2 regions of the Streptomyces angustmyceticus genome follow, and region 2 is predicted to be linked to the other one. Evidence: riboswitches for the same ligand, from Rfam matches in the RefSeq annotation. Region 2 holds a riboswitch; the other holds the start of a gene.
What was found. Region 2 has a riboswitch for cyclic di-AMP ahead of K7396_RS09450 (M23 family metallopeptidase). Riboswitches for the same ligand answer to the same signal wherever they lie in the genome.

Region 1 (7,592 bases), 2.3 Mb from region 2:
GGCGGCCACCCCCCGCCGCGGCGAGCCCATGTTCCCCGACGGGACCGGCCCCGCCGCCGACCCCGCGGGCTCGCATCACGAGCGTCGGATCCGGTCGTTCCAGCCGCGCCGCAGCCGGGTCTCGCCCAGCCAGGCGGACGCCCTGCGCCGCCTGTGGCCCACCTGGGGGCTGGACATCGACGGGCTCTCCCGGATCGACCTCGACGCGTTCTTCGACGGGCTGCCGGTCGTGCTGGAGATCGGCTTCGGCATGGGCGAGGCGACGGCGCAGATGGCCGCCGCCGACCCGGGCACCGGCATCCTCGGCTGCGACGTCCACACCCCCGGGCAGGGCAACCTGCTCGGTCTCGCGGAGCGGAACGGCCTGTCCAACATCCGGGTGGCCAACGGCGACGCGATCATCCTGCTGCGCGAGATGCTGGCCCCCGCCTCCCTCGCCGGCCTGCGCGTCTACTTCCCCGACCCCTGGCCGAAGAAGCGCCACCACAAGCGCCGCCTCATCCAGCCGGAGTTCCTCGCGCTGGCGACCACCCGGCTCGCACCCGGGGCCCTCGTCCACTGCGCGACCGACTGGGAGCCGTACGCCGAGCAGATGCTCGAGGTCCTCTCCGCCGAGCCGACGCTGGAGAACCTCCACTCCGGCTATGCGCCGCGTCCGGACTTCCGCCCGCTCACCAAGTTCGAGGGACAGGGCCTGGACAAGGGGCATGTCGTGCACGACCTCCTCTTCCGCCGCCGCGACGCGTAGGGCGACCGCCGCTCGTTAGGGTCGACGGGTGTACCCGCCCCAGCCGCCGCGCCCGCCGTCCGCGCCCGTCCCGCCCCCGTACACATCCCACCCGCATGCGGAGGCGGCCGCACGCCGCCACCGCTGGGCGCCCTGGCACAGCACCACCCTCCGCGCCGTCGCCCTGGTCTCGATGTTCGCGCTCTCCGGCGTGATCATCGTCGGCATGGTCCGCCAGGAGACCGGCACCGAAGGCTTCCTGGTGGGCCTGGGCCTGGCCGTCTTCCCCGTACCGCTCCTGGTCGCGGCGTTCTGCTGGCTCGACCGCATCGCGCCCGAGCCCTGGCGCAACCTCGCGTTCGCCTTCGCCTGGGGCACCTGTGCCGCCACCTTGGTGGCGCTCCTCGCCAACGGCTTCGCGACCGACTGGCTGGCCGCCAACATCGCCTCGACGTCCGCCTCCGAGGCCGAGGCCTGGGGCGCCACGGTCATCGCCCCGGTCGTCGAGGAGGTGGTCAAGTCCGCCGCCGTCCTCCTCCTCTACCGCTTCCGCCGCAGCGACTTCGACGGCATCACGGACGGCATCGTCATCGCCGGGATCACCGCCACCGGCTTCGCCTTCACCGAGAACATCCTCTACCTGGGCAACGCCTTCGGCGAGGACCAGTCGATGGGCCACTCCGGCCTGGACTCCCTCACCGCCGGCACCTTCTTCCTCCGCATCATCGTCTCCCCCTTCGCCCACCCGCTCTTCACGATCCTCACGGGCCTCGCCTTCGGCATCGCCGCCACCCGCTACCCGCGCCGCCGCGGCGCCCGCATCGCGCTCGCCCTCCTCGGCCTGCTCACCTCGGTCCTCCTGCACGCCATCTGGAACGGTGCCTCCGCCCTCGGCGACCTCGGCTTCCTCACCGTCTACGGCCTCTTCATGGTCCCCGTCCTCCTCGCCCTCACCTGGCTGGCCATCTGGGCCCGCAACCAGGAACTGCTCTCCCTGCGCGGCTACCTCGCCCCCTACATCACCGCCGGCTGGCTCGCCCCCACCGAACCCGCCGCCCTCTCCTCCCTCAAAACCCGCGCCCTGGCCCGCGACCTGGCCCACGACACCCAGGGCCCCGCCGCCGCCCGCGCCGTCACCGAATACACCACCATCGCCACCACCCTCTCCTTCCACCGCCGCCGAGCCCACCTCCTGGGCCCCTCCCCCGACTTCTTCACCCGCGAACAGCACTTGCTGGAGCATCTGCGGTACTACCAGGGGTGCGGACGGACGGCGTTGCTGGACGCGTGGATCGCCCAGGGTCGGCCATGAGACCCGCCGACGACGCCGGGCACGGACCCTGCCTGCTCGAGGCGCTACCGGCCTGACGGGGGGCGCACTCGTGGGCTCAACTCGTCGCTGCGCTCCGCGAGTCCACCGCACCGTCGGCACCCGCGTCCGGCGTGCCGACGGTGCGGCGTAGGGTCGGAAAGAAGAGATGTGTCCTGTTCGTTCTCGGAAGGGCGCAGAAGTGCGGAGAAGGGTGAGTGTGATGGCGGGGATTCCCACGGCGGCGGTGGCCGCCACCGGCCTCCTAGGCGGCTACGCCACCGCCCGCTGGACCAAGAAGCGGCCGGTCGGTGGGGTGGTGCTGGCTGTGGCCGGGGTGGTGGCGGCCAGGGAGTGGCGGCGGAAGGCGGGGAACGCGACGGCGGGGGCGCTGGGTGGGGCGTATGTGGTGGCGTTTGCCGGGTCGCATCCGTTGGCCGGGAAGATCGGGGCGTGGCCCTCGGTGTGCGCGGTGGCGGGTGGGATGGCGCTCGCCTCGTGGGTGGCGGTGGATCGCCGGAAGTAGGGCGGGGGCGGAGAGCAGATACGAAGAGGGGAGGGGCGGGCCGGCGAGGCCACGCCCCTCACCTGTCTCGTGGTTCAGGCCGACGCCTCCGTGAGGATGGTCAGTTCGGCGTCGCTGAGGGTCAGGTCGGTCATGGCGAGGAGGGCCGGGAGCTGGGCCACGGTGCGGGCGCTGGCGATGGGGGCCGCGACGGTGGGCTGGGCGGCGAGCCAGGCGAGGGCGACGGTGGCGGGTTCGACCTGGTGGGTGGTGGCGACGGTGTCGAGGGCCTGCAGGACGCGGAGGCCGCGGTCGGTGGCCAGGTGCTTGGCGGCCGCGCCGGAGCGGGCGCTGTCGGTGGGCGTGTCCGGGCGGTACTTGCCGGTCAGGAAGCCGGAGGCGAGGGCGTAGTACGGGACGGCGGCGACGCCGTGGCGGGCGGCGACGTCGGCGAGTTCGCCCTCGTAGGTGTCGCGGGAGACCAGGTTGTAGTGCGGCTGGAGGGCGACATAGCGGGCCAGGCCCTCGCGGGCGGAGAAGTCCAGTGACTCCTCCAGGCGCTTCGCCGAGATGTTGGACGCCGCGATCTCGCGGACCTTGCCGGCCCGGACGAGGTCGTCGAGGGCGGTGAGGAACTCCCCGACCTCGACCGACTCGTCGTCGTAGTGGGTGTAGTAGAGGTCGATGTAGTCGGTGCGCAGACGGGCGAGGGAGAGGTCGACCGCGGACTTGATGGTGGCGGCGGACAGGCCCTTGAGGTCCGGGTGGGCGCCGACCTTCGTGGCGATGACGACCTCGGAGCGATTGCCGCGGGCGGCCATCCAGTTGCCGAGGACCGTCTCGGACTCGCCGCCCTTGTTGCCGGGGACCCAGGCCGAGTAGACGTCGGCGGTGTCGACGAAGTTGCCGCCGCCGGCCGTGTAGGCGTCGAGCACGGCGAAGGACTCGGCTTCGTCGGCCGTCCAGCCGAAGACGTTGCCGCCGAGGGACAGCGGGGAGACGGAGAGCGAGCCGAGGGCCCGGCGGCTGTGCGGAGTGTGTGTCGCGGTCATGCGTGGCGGCAGCGCCGGGGGCAGCGGATTTATTCCCTCCGCTCTCGCCCCCGGCGTCAACTCCCGTCAGGCGTTCACACGTTGATGCCGTGGTCGCGCAGCCAGGGCATGGGGTCGATCGGGTCGCCGGCGCCGGGGCGCACCTCCAGGTGGAGGTGCGGCCCGGTGACGTTGCCGGTGGCGCCGACGCGGCCGATGACATCGCCCGTGCCGACCTTGCCGGACGTCTTCACCATCGAGGACAGGTGGCAGAACCAGAGCTCGGTGCCGTCGTCGAGCGTGAGCACGATGCGGTAGCCGTACGAGCCGGCCCAGCCGGCCTGGGTGATGGTGCCGGAGTGCACGGCCTTGACGGGAGTGCCGGTCGGTGCGGCGAAGTCCTGTCCGGTGTGGTCCGCGGCCCAGCGGTCGCCGGCCTGGCCGAAGCTCGCGGTGAGGGTGAACGACGAGACGGGGGCCATGAAGTTCTTCGCCAGCTCGGCGAGGCGGGCGGCCTCCGCCTTCTTCCGGGCGGCTTCCTCGGCCTCGCGCTTGGCCTCCATCTCGGCCGCCTTCTTGGCTGCGGCGGCCTTCTCGGCCGACTTCTGGTGGGCGGCGGCGTCCTTCTCGGCGGCCTTGAGGGCGGCGTGTTCGGCGGACTCGCGGGCCTCCTGGTCGGCGGCGTCCTTCTGCGCGTCGGCCTGCTGGAGGATGCGGCTGCGCAGCGCCTCGCCGGCGTCCGCGCCGGAGCCCGTGCGGGCGGCCCGGGTGAGAGGCCCGGCGGCCGACGCGTCCGTGCCGGCGTCCCCGGCCGCCGCGGAGTCGGAGTCCGTGTCCGATATGAGGTCGCCGACGCCGGGGAGGGACGCGGCGTCCGGCAGTGTGCCGGCGAGGTCGTCGGCCATCCCGCCGACGTCGGGCATCGAGATCGGCACCGGCGGACGGCCCTCGGCCGACGCCATGCCGCCGGCCCCGACCGCGGCGATGACGCCGACGCCCAGGACCGTGCCGCCGCGGCTGAGTCCGCCGCCGCGCTGCTTGGCCACCCGGTGCTTGCCGCGGACCGGACGGACGGAATCCTCGGTGGGATTCCACTCCTCCCACGGCCCGTCGTTGCCGCCCTCCGCCCCGCCGGGGCCGGGGAAGGCACCCCGGTCGTCGAGCTCGTAGGCGGACGGACCCTCGGGGGCAGGACTGTTGGACGCCACGGAGGCGCTCTCCTTTCCTTCCTTCTCGCCTACCGGGTTAGCTGACGGGTTCGGAGCAGGAAGGTCTCCTACGGGCGCCCGCTGGCGGAGAGCGTCCGATTCACCCCAAGGAAGTGGTTCCCCGGTTCCCTGGTGCAGTTCGAGGTGCTGGAGGTGCGTGAAAAGCGCATGCGGGATTCGGCGTCGGCGCACGGTGCCGCCTCTGGCGACGGCTGGGACGACCGCGCTGCGTTATCGGACAGTAATAGAGATCGCAGCCGAATTCCAAGCCTTCCCACGATTCCTTAGCGGCCGCGCACGAGCCGTGGCATGGACTTTTTCGGCCGGGACGGCGGCAAACCGGGCGAGTCGACCGCGCGACGCTAAACGATCTCGCGTTGATTGTGCGTCAGTTGTTATGCGGAGGGGTGCCCCTCGGTTACGGAACGTGAGAGCAGTAACGTCGGATCATGGTCGTCAACGTCGGGAACACCGGGAACGTCGCGAGGGCTGCCGCCGGCACCTGGGGAGTGGCGGAGCGGTACCGGGAGTTCTCCTGGCGTCGGGCGCGCGGGCGGTCCGCGGCGCACGAGGAGCTGAGCGCCCGGATCGGCCAGGACCCCGAGCTCTGCGATCTGCTGTCGGGGTCGCTGCCGGCCGGTGCCGGCCAGCAGCCCGACCTCCTGCTCGCCGCCGTCCGCTACCTCGACGGCCCGCACGCCGAGCTGGGGCCGCGCGGCGACGTGGCGTACGGCCGCTGGCGCGAGTGGACGGTCCGGCACTGGGACGAGGTGCGCGCCGTGATCATGCAGCGCACCGCCCGGTCCGACGAGCCGGCCCGCTGCGCGACCCTGCTGCCGCTGCTCGCCCGCCTGCCGCAGCCGCTGGCCCTGCTGGAGGTCGGCGCGTCGGCGGGGCTGTGCCTGTATCCCGAGCGCTACCGCTACCGCTACGACGGCGACGTGGACGGCGGGAACCGGGGCGGCCCCCGGGAGGACGCTCCCCGAGGCGGCGCCCTCCTGGCCGAGGTGGGGCCGCCGGAGAGCCCGCTGGTGCTGGAGTGCCGTACGGGAGGGGCGGCCGACGCGCTGCCCGTGCCCGGCCGGCTGCCCCGGATCGCCTGGCGGGCCGGTATCGACCTCGACCCGCTCGACCCGGTCGCCGACGCCGACGATCTGCGCTGGCTGCAGGCGCTCGTCTGGCCGGGCGACGGGGCGCGGGCCGCCCGGCTGGCCGCGGCCGTCGAGGCGGTACGGCCGGTGCCGCGGCCGCGGATGGTGCGCGGCGACCTGCTCCACGAACTGCCGTCACTCGCCGCCGAGGCGCCGCCCGGGGCGACCCTGGTCGTCTTCCACAGCGAGGTGCTGTCCGGCCTGTCGCCCGCCCGCCGCGAGGAGTTCGCGCATCTCGTCCGGTCGCTGCTGCGCGGCCGGCCCGGCGGCGGCCACTGGATCTCCCAGGAGCACCACACCCTCACGCCCTGGCTCACCGCCCCGGCCCCTCGCGCACCGCACCCCCGGGACACCCCGCTGCTGACCCTCGCCCTCGACGAGCGCCCGGTCGCCCTCACCGGCCCGCACGGCGAACTCCTGCACCGGCTGCCGGCGTCGGCACCGGAGCCGGGGACGGAGCCGGGGACGGGGACGGAGCCGGGGACGGGGACGGGGACGGGGACGGGGACGGAGAGCGCGGCAGACGCCTGAGACCGCCCGTACGCCCCCCGCACGCCCTCTCCCGGACCTCGGACGCCCCGCCGCCCCTCCCCTACACCCCACACCCCATGGGCCCCACCTACACCCCCATGGGCCGCTGCACCGCCAGCAGCGCCATGTCGTCGGCCGGTGCGCCTCCCGTATGCCGTGCGACGTCCTCGACGAGGGTGTCCAGGAGGGCGTCCGGGCCCGGGAAGCGGCGGCCGCGCAGCCTGCTCGGCGGGTGGTAGAAGCGGCCCCGCAGGTCCCTGGCCTCGGTCACGCCGTCGGTGAAGCACAGCAGCTGGGCGCCGGCCGGGAAGAACGTCTCGTCCGAGCGGTCCGGCCAGCTCGCCACCTCGCCCATCCCCAGGGGCAGCGCCGGCGCCTGGGGCACCAGTTCGCGCAGCCCGCCGTCCGGGGTGAGCAGCAGCGGGGAGGGGTGCCCGCGGTTGAGGATCCGCAGCACGGACTGCCCGTTGGCGGGGATCTCGGCGAGCACGGCGGTGGTGAACCCCTCGAACTGGTCCAGCCCGGCCCGCCGCCCGCCCTCCCGTTGCAGCGCCCGCTCCAGCCGCCCCGCCACCGCCTCCAGCGTCGTCTCCTGCTCCGCCGCCTCGCGGAAGGCGCCGACGACGACCACCGCGGCCTCCACCGCCTCCAGGCCCTTGCCCCGGACATCGCCGACGATCAGCCGTACGCCGTGCGGGGTGTCCTGCACGGCGTAGAGGTCGCCGCCGATCCGGGCGTCGGCCCGTGCGCCCACGTAGCGGGCGGCGACGGCGAGCCCGGCGAGCTGCGGGGGCGGCAAGGGCAGGACGGCGCGCTGGGCGGCCTCGGAGATGTCCCGTGCGGACGCCAGGTGGGCGTCGCTCCGGCGGACCAGCCGGTTGATGCCGAGGGCCAGCAGGGCGACCACCACGACCATGGCGCTCTCCGCCAGCGACGCGCGCCCGCCCTCCAGGGCGCCGCGGTAGGTGACGGCCCAGATCTCGCCGAGCACGGCGGCCAGGGCCGCCAGTGCGGTGGCGCGCAGGGAGGAGAGCGCCGCGGCGGTCAGCGGGGCGGCGCAGAAGAAGGGGGCGGCGGTGTAGGCGGCCGGCGTGGCGATGCCGAAGGCGAGGCCGCCGGCGATCAGGAGG
Region 2 (7,592 bases):
CGAGGAGATCGTGCTGGCCTCCGACGCCGAGGGTGCCGAGGCGGCGCTCGACCGTCTGGCCAAGCTCGTCGCCGAGGGTCTCGAGGAGCTCCCCGAGACCGTCTGAGTCCGCCAGGACTCCCGCTCCACGCGGCGGCCCCGCTGTGACGACCGGTGACCGGTCGCCACGGCGGGGCCGTTTCGCTGTACCGGAATCCCCTTCCCGGGCGGGCCGGAATCAGGGAAGCCGGAAATAGCGCGCGGAATTCCGCACCCCCCTGCCCCGCCTCTTCTGCGCATTCGGGCAGCACAAATAAAACCTGAAGGCGGACAGCGGAAACAGGAACGCCGAATCGCGCTCTCCCTGAGCCATTCTGCACTTCTTTGTATACGTGGGTCTTGTTAAGAGCGGGCGCGCGCCGTGTTGACGGGCGGTTTCGGATTCCTCACCCGGGGCGCCTTCGGCTCCCCCGTCTCCGTCTCGGCGGGGCGCCGGAGCCGGTACACCGGGAGCGAGCGCTCGACATGGGCCGCCATCAGGGCGCGAGCCCGTTCCGCGTCCCCCCGGGCCACCGCGTCCAGCACCGCACCGTGTTCGTCCCACGACTCCCCCGTACGGGCGGGCAGTTCCACGGCGTACATCCACTCGATCTTGCGCCGCAACTGGGTCAGCAACGCGGTCAGGCTGGGGCTGCCGGCCGCCTGGGCCAGCGTCTCGTGGAACCAGCCGTCCAGTTGGCGCAGATCCGCGGGGCTGCCGTGCCGGGCCCGCTCGCGGCCGAGCCGCACCAGGCCACGGAGCACCTTGAGGTGCGCGGGGCTGCGGCGGGCGGCCGCGCGCGCCGCGCCCAGCGGCTCCAACAGGGCCCGGACGTCGAGGAGGTCGGCGGCCTCCTGCTCGGTGGGCTCGGCGACGCAGGCGCCCGCGTGATGGCGGGTGGTGACGAACCCTTCGGACTGCAGGGTGCGCAGTGCTTCACGGACCGGCACCCGGGAGACGCCGTAGCGGGCCGCCAGGATCTCTTCGATCAGCCGGCTCCCCGGCGCCAGCGCGCCGGAGACGATGTCGTCGCGAATCGCCGTGCACACCGCATGCGCGGAAATATGGCCTCGCATCTTCCGTGCCTCCGCCGTAATCCCCTCGAAACGCCGCCGGTCGGCGACTTTTCCGTGACTCTATTCGACCGGAACGGCTTTTCCGACGGACTCCGATTATTCATGGATATTTTTTGGCCAGAAGGCGCGGGCCGTGCGGCGTATCGGGGGCGCACCCGCCGCGTGCCGGGCACGCCGAAGCCCCGGCCGGGGAGCCGGGGCTTCGGGCGGACGCTCGTGCGGCTCGGGCCCCTCGGGGCGCGGTGCCCGACGGGGCTCCGGGTCAGACGTTGACGCCGTGCGAGCGCAGGTAGGCGACGGGGTCGATGTCCGAGCCGTAGTCGGCACCGGTGCGGGCCTCGAAGTGCAGGTGGGGGCCGGTGGCGTTGCCGGTGGCGCCGGAGAGGCCGATCTGCTGGCCCGGGGTCACGTGCTGGCCGACGGAGACGCCGAGCGACGACAGGTGACCGTACTGGGTGTACGTCCCGTCGTTCATCTTGATCACGATGTTGTTTCCGTAGGAGCCGCCCCAGCCGGCCTCGACGACGGTGCCCGTGCCGACGGCGTGGACGGAGGTGCCGGAGGCGGCGTGGAAGTCGATGCCGGTGTGGCTGCCCGAGGACCACAGGCCGCTGGAGGCCTTGTACGAGGTGGACACGTAGGAGTCGGCCACGGGGGCGACAAAGGTGTTGAGGCGCTTGCGCTCCGCCTCCCGGGCGGCGCGCTCCTTGGCCTTGCGGGCGGCCTCGACGCGTCGCTTGGCCTCCTCGGCCTGCTTCTTGGCCACGGCCTCGGCCTTCGCCTTCGCCGCTGCGGCCTCCGCCTCGGCCTGCTGCGCGTCGGCCTGGGCCGCGACGTGGTTGGCGAGCTCGTCACCGAGCACGACGGCCTGCTGCAGACCGGTGTCGTGGGTGCGCGCCTGGTCCGTGGCCGCCAGCGCCGGCGAGGCCACGGAGGCGACGACGCCGCCGGCCGCGAGGGTGGCTATGCCGGCGATGTTGCGGGTCGACCGAGCGGGGCGGCTCGCACGACGGTGCTTCCCGGTGGCACGGATGAACGCCATGTACGGGCTTGTCCTTTCCCTCCTTCTCGCCTACCGGGTTAGCTGACGGGTTCGGAGCAGGAAGGTCTCCTACGGGCTCCTCCGGAGGGGAGTCCGATTCACCCCAAGGGACTCTGGGTCCCCGGCTCCCCTGGCTCGCACCGTACGGGGACTCGGCGATGACTGTCCGGTGCCACGGTTGTGGCGGACTTGTGACGAACAGCCGGACCGACGCTAAACGTGGCAACTTTCAATCGGCAAACAGATCCGCTTTTTTGTGCGGGATCCCACAAGAACCGAGGTGTGGGCAGCGATATACCGGACATACGGCAACTCCCGTGGCGGACCATCGCCACGGGAGTTGCTTTGTCGATATGTGACCTGCCGTCACACGGTGGCCTAGCCGCCGACGACCGTCACCTCGCCGATGCCCAGCGCCTTGATGGGCTCGGCGATCTGCGCCGCATCGCCCACCAGGACCGTCACCAGCCGGTCCACGGGGAAGGCGTTGACCGCCGCCGCGGTCGCCTCGACCGTGCCGGTCTCCGCGAGCCGCACGTACAACTGCGCCTGGAAGTCGTCCGGCAGGTGCTGCTCCACCTGGTCGGCGAGCGTGCCCGCGACGGCCGCCGCGGTCTCGTACTTCAGTGGCGCGACCCCGACGAGGTTCTGCACGGCGACATCCCGCTCGTCGTCCGTCAGCCCCTCTGCCGCAAGGGTGCGCAGCACGTTCCACAGGTCGTCGAGCGCCGGGACGGTGGAGGCGGTGTCCACCGAGCCGCTGATGGCGAGCAGTGAGGCGCCCGTGGCGCCCTCGGGGGACGTGGGAGCGGTGGAGCGCAGTACCTGGCCGAAGGCGCGCACCCCGTAGGTGTAGCCCTTCTCCTCCCGCAGCACGCGGTCCAGACGGGAGGTGAGGGTACCGCCCAGGCAGTAGGTGCCGAGGACCTGCGCCGGCCACACCCGGTCGTGCCGGTCGGCACCGATGCGGCCGATGAGCAGCTGCGTCTGGACGGCGCCGGGCCGGTCCACGATCACCACGCGGCCGGTGTCGTCGGCGACGATCGGCGAGGCCTTCAGCGGCTCGGCCGTCGAGCCGCTCCACGCGCCGAGCGTCTCGGCGAGCGCGGCCTCCAGGTCGACGCCGGTGAAGTCACCGACGATGACGGCGGTGGCCGTCGCGGGCCGCACATGGGCGTCGTAGAAGGCGCGGACGGCCGCGGCGTCGATGCGTCCGACGGTCTCCTCGGTGCCCTGGCGCGGCCGCGACATACGGGACGTGGCCGGGAACAGCTCCTTGGACAGCGCCATCGCCGCACGCCGGGCCGGGTTGGCGAGCTCGTGCGGGATCTCGTCGAGACGGTTGCGCACCAGCCGCTCGACCTCGCTCTCCGGGAAGGCGGGGGCGCGCAGCGCGTCGGCGAGCAGGCCGAGCGCGCGCGGCAGCCGGGACGCCGGCACCTCCAGGGAGACCCGTACGCCGGGGTGGTCGGCGTGCGCGTCCAGAGTGGCGCCGCAGCGCTCCAGCTCGGCGGCGAACTCCTCGGCGTCGTGCTGGTCGGTGCCCTCGGACAGGGCGCGCGCCATGATCGTGGCGACGCCGTCCAGGCCCTCGGGTTCGGCGTCCAGCGGCGCGACGAGGTTGATCTCGACGGCGACGACCTGCTGGCCGGGGCGGTGGCTGGTCAGGAGGGTCAGCCCGTTGGGCAGGTGGCTGCGGTCGGGGGCAGGGAAGGCCCACGGCCTGGGCGCGCCGCCACGGGGCTGCGGGTGAAAGTCCATGCTGCTCACGGGGGAATCGGCGTGGGTGGTGGCGTCGCTCACTGGTCCGCCTCCCCTTCCTCGGTGTCGGCGGCGTCGGTCGGCTCGGTGGGCTCGTAGACCAGCACCGCGCGGTTGTCGGGGCGCAGCCGGGCCTTGGCGACCGCCTGCACCTCCTCGGGGGTGATGTCCAGAACGCGCTGCACGGCGGACAGCGCCAGCTGCGGGTCGCCGAACAGGACGGCGAAACGGCACAGTTCGTCGGCGCGGCCGCTGACCGTGGCCAGCCGGTCCAGCCATTCGCGCTCCAGCTGGGCCTGGGCCCGCTCCATCTCCTCCGGGGTCGGGCCCTCGGCGGCGAAGCGCGCCAGTTCCTCGTCGACCGCGCGCTCGATGCCGGGGACCTCCACCCCGCCGGACGTCTTCACGTCCAGCCAGCCCAGCGAGGGCGCACCGGCCAGCCGCAGCAGACCGAAGCCGGCCGCCACGGCGCTGCGGTCGCGGCGCACCAGCCGGTTGTACAGGCGGGAGGACTCGCCGCCTCCCAGGACGGTCAGCGCGAGGTCGGCGGCGTCCGCCTCCCGGGTGCCGTCGTGCGGCAGGCGGTAGGCCGCCATCAGGGCGCGTGCGGGCACGTCCTCCTCGACGACCTCCCGCAGCTCGCCGCCGATGACCTCGGGCAGCGTGCCGTCCCGCGGGGGCTGCTTGCCGTCGTGCCCGGGGATCGAGCCGAAGTACTTCTCCACCCAGGCCAGCGTCTGCTCGGGATCGATGTCGCCGACGATCGACAGGACGGCGTTGTTGGGCGCGTAGTAGGTCCGGAAGAACGCCCGTGCGTCCTCCAGGGAGGCCGCGTCCAGGTCGGCCATCGACCCGATGGGCGTGTGGTGGTACGGGTGCCCCTCGGGGTACGCCATGGCCGTCAGCTTCTCGAAGGCCGTGCCGTAGGGGACGTTGTCGTAGCGCTGGCGGCGCTCGTTCTTGACGACGTCGCGCTGGTTCTCCATGGACTCGTCGTCGAGCGCGGTCAGCAGCGAGCCCATCCGGTCCGCCTCCAGCCAGAGCGCGAGCTCCAGCTCATGGGCGGGCATGGTCTCGAAGTAGTTGGTGCGCTCGAAGCTCGTGGTGCCGTTGAGCGAACCGCCGGCGCCCTGCACCAGCTCGAAGTGGCCGTTGCCCTTCACCTGCGCGGACCCCTGGAACATCAGGTGCTCGAAGAGGTGAGCCAGGCCCGTGCGGCCCTTGACCTCGTGGCGGGAGCCGACGTCGTACCACAGGCAGACCGCTGCGACCGGGGTCAGGTGGTCTTCGGAGAGCACCACGCGCAGGCCGTTGGCCAGCCGGTGCTCGGTCGCAGTCAGGCCGCCGGAGCCGGCTTGTTCTGTGGCCGTGTGACCCATGGGCATGTAGTCCCTTCGATCCGCTTGTGAGGAAGTTCTGTCACTGTATGCAAGCGCGTCGGCATCTGGCGAAGTTCCCGTGCGACCGGTACCGGGCGTGCGCCGCGCCGGACCCTCGCGGGAGCCGAAGGGGGAGTCGCGGTCGGCGTTGTCAGTGGGGCGGTCCACAATGGTCCGCGTCAGACTCAGACATACTCGCGGGTCGATCCCCAGCTGGTTGACCCGACTGGTTGACCGTTGTCCCGATGCCGCCTTCCGGCAGGGGCACCAGACGCAGCAGAAGGAGCCGCAGCCGCGATGGCCCGCCGCAGCACGAAGACCCCGCCGCCGGACGACTTCGAGGAGAGGATCCTCGACATCGACGTCGTCGACGAGATGCAGGGTTCCTTCCTCGAGTACGCGTATTCGGTCATCTACTCGCGCGCCCTGCCGGACGCCCGCGACGGCCTCAAGCCCGTGCACCGCCGCATCCTTTACCAGATGAACGAGATGGGGCTGCGGCCCGACCGCGGCTACGTCAAGTGCGCCCGCGTCGTCGGCGAGGTGATGGGTAAGCTCCACCCGCACGGCGACGCGTCGATCTACGACGCCCTGGTGCGCATGGCGCAGCCGTTCTCGATGCGGGTGCCGCTCGTCGACGGCCACGGCAACTTCGGCTCGCTGGGCAACGACGACCCGCCCGCCGCCATGCGGTACACCGAGTGCCGGATGGCGTCCGCGACGTCCCTGATGACGGAGTCCATCGACGAGGACACCGTCGACTTCGCGCCGAACTACGACGGCCAGGAGCAGGAACCGGTCGCCCTCCCCGCCGCGTACCCGAACCTCCTGGTCAACGGCGCGTCCGGCATCGCCGTCGGGATGGCGACGAACATGCCGCCGCACAACCTGGGCGAGGTCATCGCCGCGGCCCGCCATCTGATCAAGCATCCGAACGCCGACCTCGACACCCTGATGCGCTTCGTGCCGGGTCCGGACCTTCCGACGGGCGGCCGGATCGTGGGCCTCGGCGGCGTACGGGACGCGTACGAGAAGGGCCGCGGCACGTTCAAGATCCGCGCGACGGTCACGGTGGAGAACGTCACCGCCCGCCGCAAGGGCCTGGTCGTCACCGAACTCCCCTTCACGGTCGGCCCCGAGAAGGTCATCTCCAAGATCAAGGATCTGGTCGGTTCGAAGAAGCTCCAGGGCATCGCGGACGTCAAGGACCTCACCGACCGCGAGCACGGCCTGCGGCTGGTGATCGAGGTCAAGAACGGCTTCAACCCCGAGGCCGTATTGGAGCAGCTCTACAAGCTCACGCCGATGGAGGAGTCCTTCGGCATCAACAACGTCGCGCTGGTGGACGGCCAGCCGCTGACGCTGGGCCTCAAGGAGCTGCTGGAGGTTTACGTCGACCACCGCTTCAACGTGGTGCGGCGGCGGAGCGAGTTCCGGCGCACCAAGCGGCGCGACCGTCTCCACCTGGTCGAGGGCCTGCTGACGGCTCTGGTGGACATCGACGAGGTCATCCGGCTGATCCGCTCCAGCGAGAACAGCGCGCAGGCCAAGGAGCGGCTGATCGAGCGCTTCTCGCTGAGCGACATCCAGACGCAGTACATCCTCGACACCCCGCTGCGCCGGCTGACCAAGTTCGACCGGATCGAGCTGGAGTCGGAGCGCGACCGGCTGCAGGACGAGATCGAGAAGCTGACGCGGATCCTGGAGTCGGACGCCGAGCTGCGCAAGCTGGTGTCCGGCGAGCTGGCCGCGGTCGCGAAGAAGTACGGCACGGACCGGCGCACGGTCCTGCTGGAGTCGGCGGGCACCTCGGTCGGCGCGGTGCCGCTGGAGGTCTCCGACGACCCGTGCCGGGTGCTGCTGTCCTCGACGGGGCTGCTGGCCCGTACGGTCACCGGGGAAGTTGCCTTCGACGTCGACGCCAAGCGCGTCAAGCACGATGTGATCGTCTCGGCGGTGCCGGCCACGACCCGTGGCGAGGTGGGCGCGGTGACGTCCCTGGGCCGGCTGCTGCGGATCCCGGTGATCGACCTTCCGCAGCTCCCGGAGACCGCGGCGGCACCCAGCCTCTCCGGGGGCGCGCAGCTCTCGGAGTTCCTGACGCTGGAGGACGGCGAGGAGCTGATCTGCCTGACCACACTGGACGAGTCCTCACCGGGCCTGGCGCTCGGCACCGAGCAGGGCGTCGTCAAGCGGGTGGTGCCCGACTACCCCGCCCACAAGGAGGAGTTGGAGGTCATCACCCTCAAGGACGGCGACCGCATCGTGGGCGCGGCCGAGTTGCGCACCGGTGAGGAGGATCTGGTCTTCGTCAC

Region 1: linked by a shared signal. The riboswitch ahead of K7396_RS19520 (M23 family metallopeptidase) and the one ahead of K7396_RS09450 (M23 family metallopeptidase) in region 2 are both predicted to bind cyclic di-AMP.

The regions. Positions count from the first base shown of each region.
Region 1 is NZ_CP082945.1:4,345,048-4,352,639, reverse strand. Features, by position in the region: gene trmB (tRNA (guanosine(46)-N7)-methyltransferase TrmB) at 1-748, shown strand, start outside; gene K7396_RS19535 (PrsW family intramembrane metalloprotease) at 777-2,039, shown strand; gene K7396_RS19530 (hypothetical protein) at 2,260-2,562, shown strand; gene K7396_RS19525 (aldo/keto reductase) at 2,637-3,593, opposite strand; gene K7396_RS19520 (M23 family metallopeptidase) at 3,668-4,780, opposite strand; cyclic di-AMP (ydaO/yuaA leader) riboswitch at 4,792-4,937, opposite strand; gene K7396_RS19515 (DUF2332 domain-containing protein) at 5,230-6,462, shown strand; gene K7396_RS19510 (PP2C family protein-serine/threonine phosphatase) at 6,551-7,592, opposite strand, start outside.
Region 2 is NZ_CP082945.1:2,066,415-2,074,006, forward strand. Features, by position in the region: gene K7396_RS09440 (HPr family phosphocarrier protein) at 1-106, shown strand, start outside; gene K7396_RS09445 (GntR family transcriptional regulator) at 382-1,095, opposite strand; gene K7396_RS09450 (M23 family metallopeptidase) at 1,358-2,137, opposite strand; cyclic di-AMP (ydaO/yuaA leader) riboswitch at 2,150-2,305, opposite strand; gene K7396_RS09455 (M16 family metallopeptidase) at 2,516-3,898, opposite strand; gene K7396_RS09460 (M16 family metallopeptidase) at 3,937-5,277, opposite strand; gene K7396_RS09465 (DNA gyrase/topoisomerase IV subunit A) at 5,575-7,592, shown strand, end outside.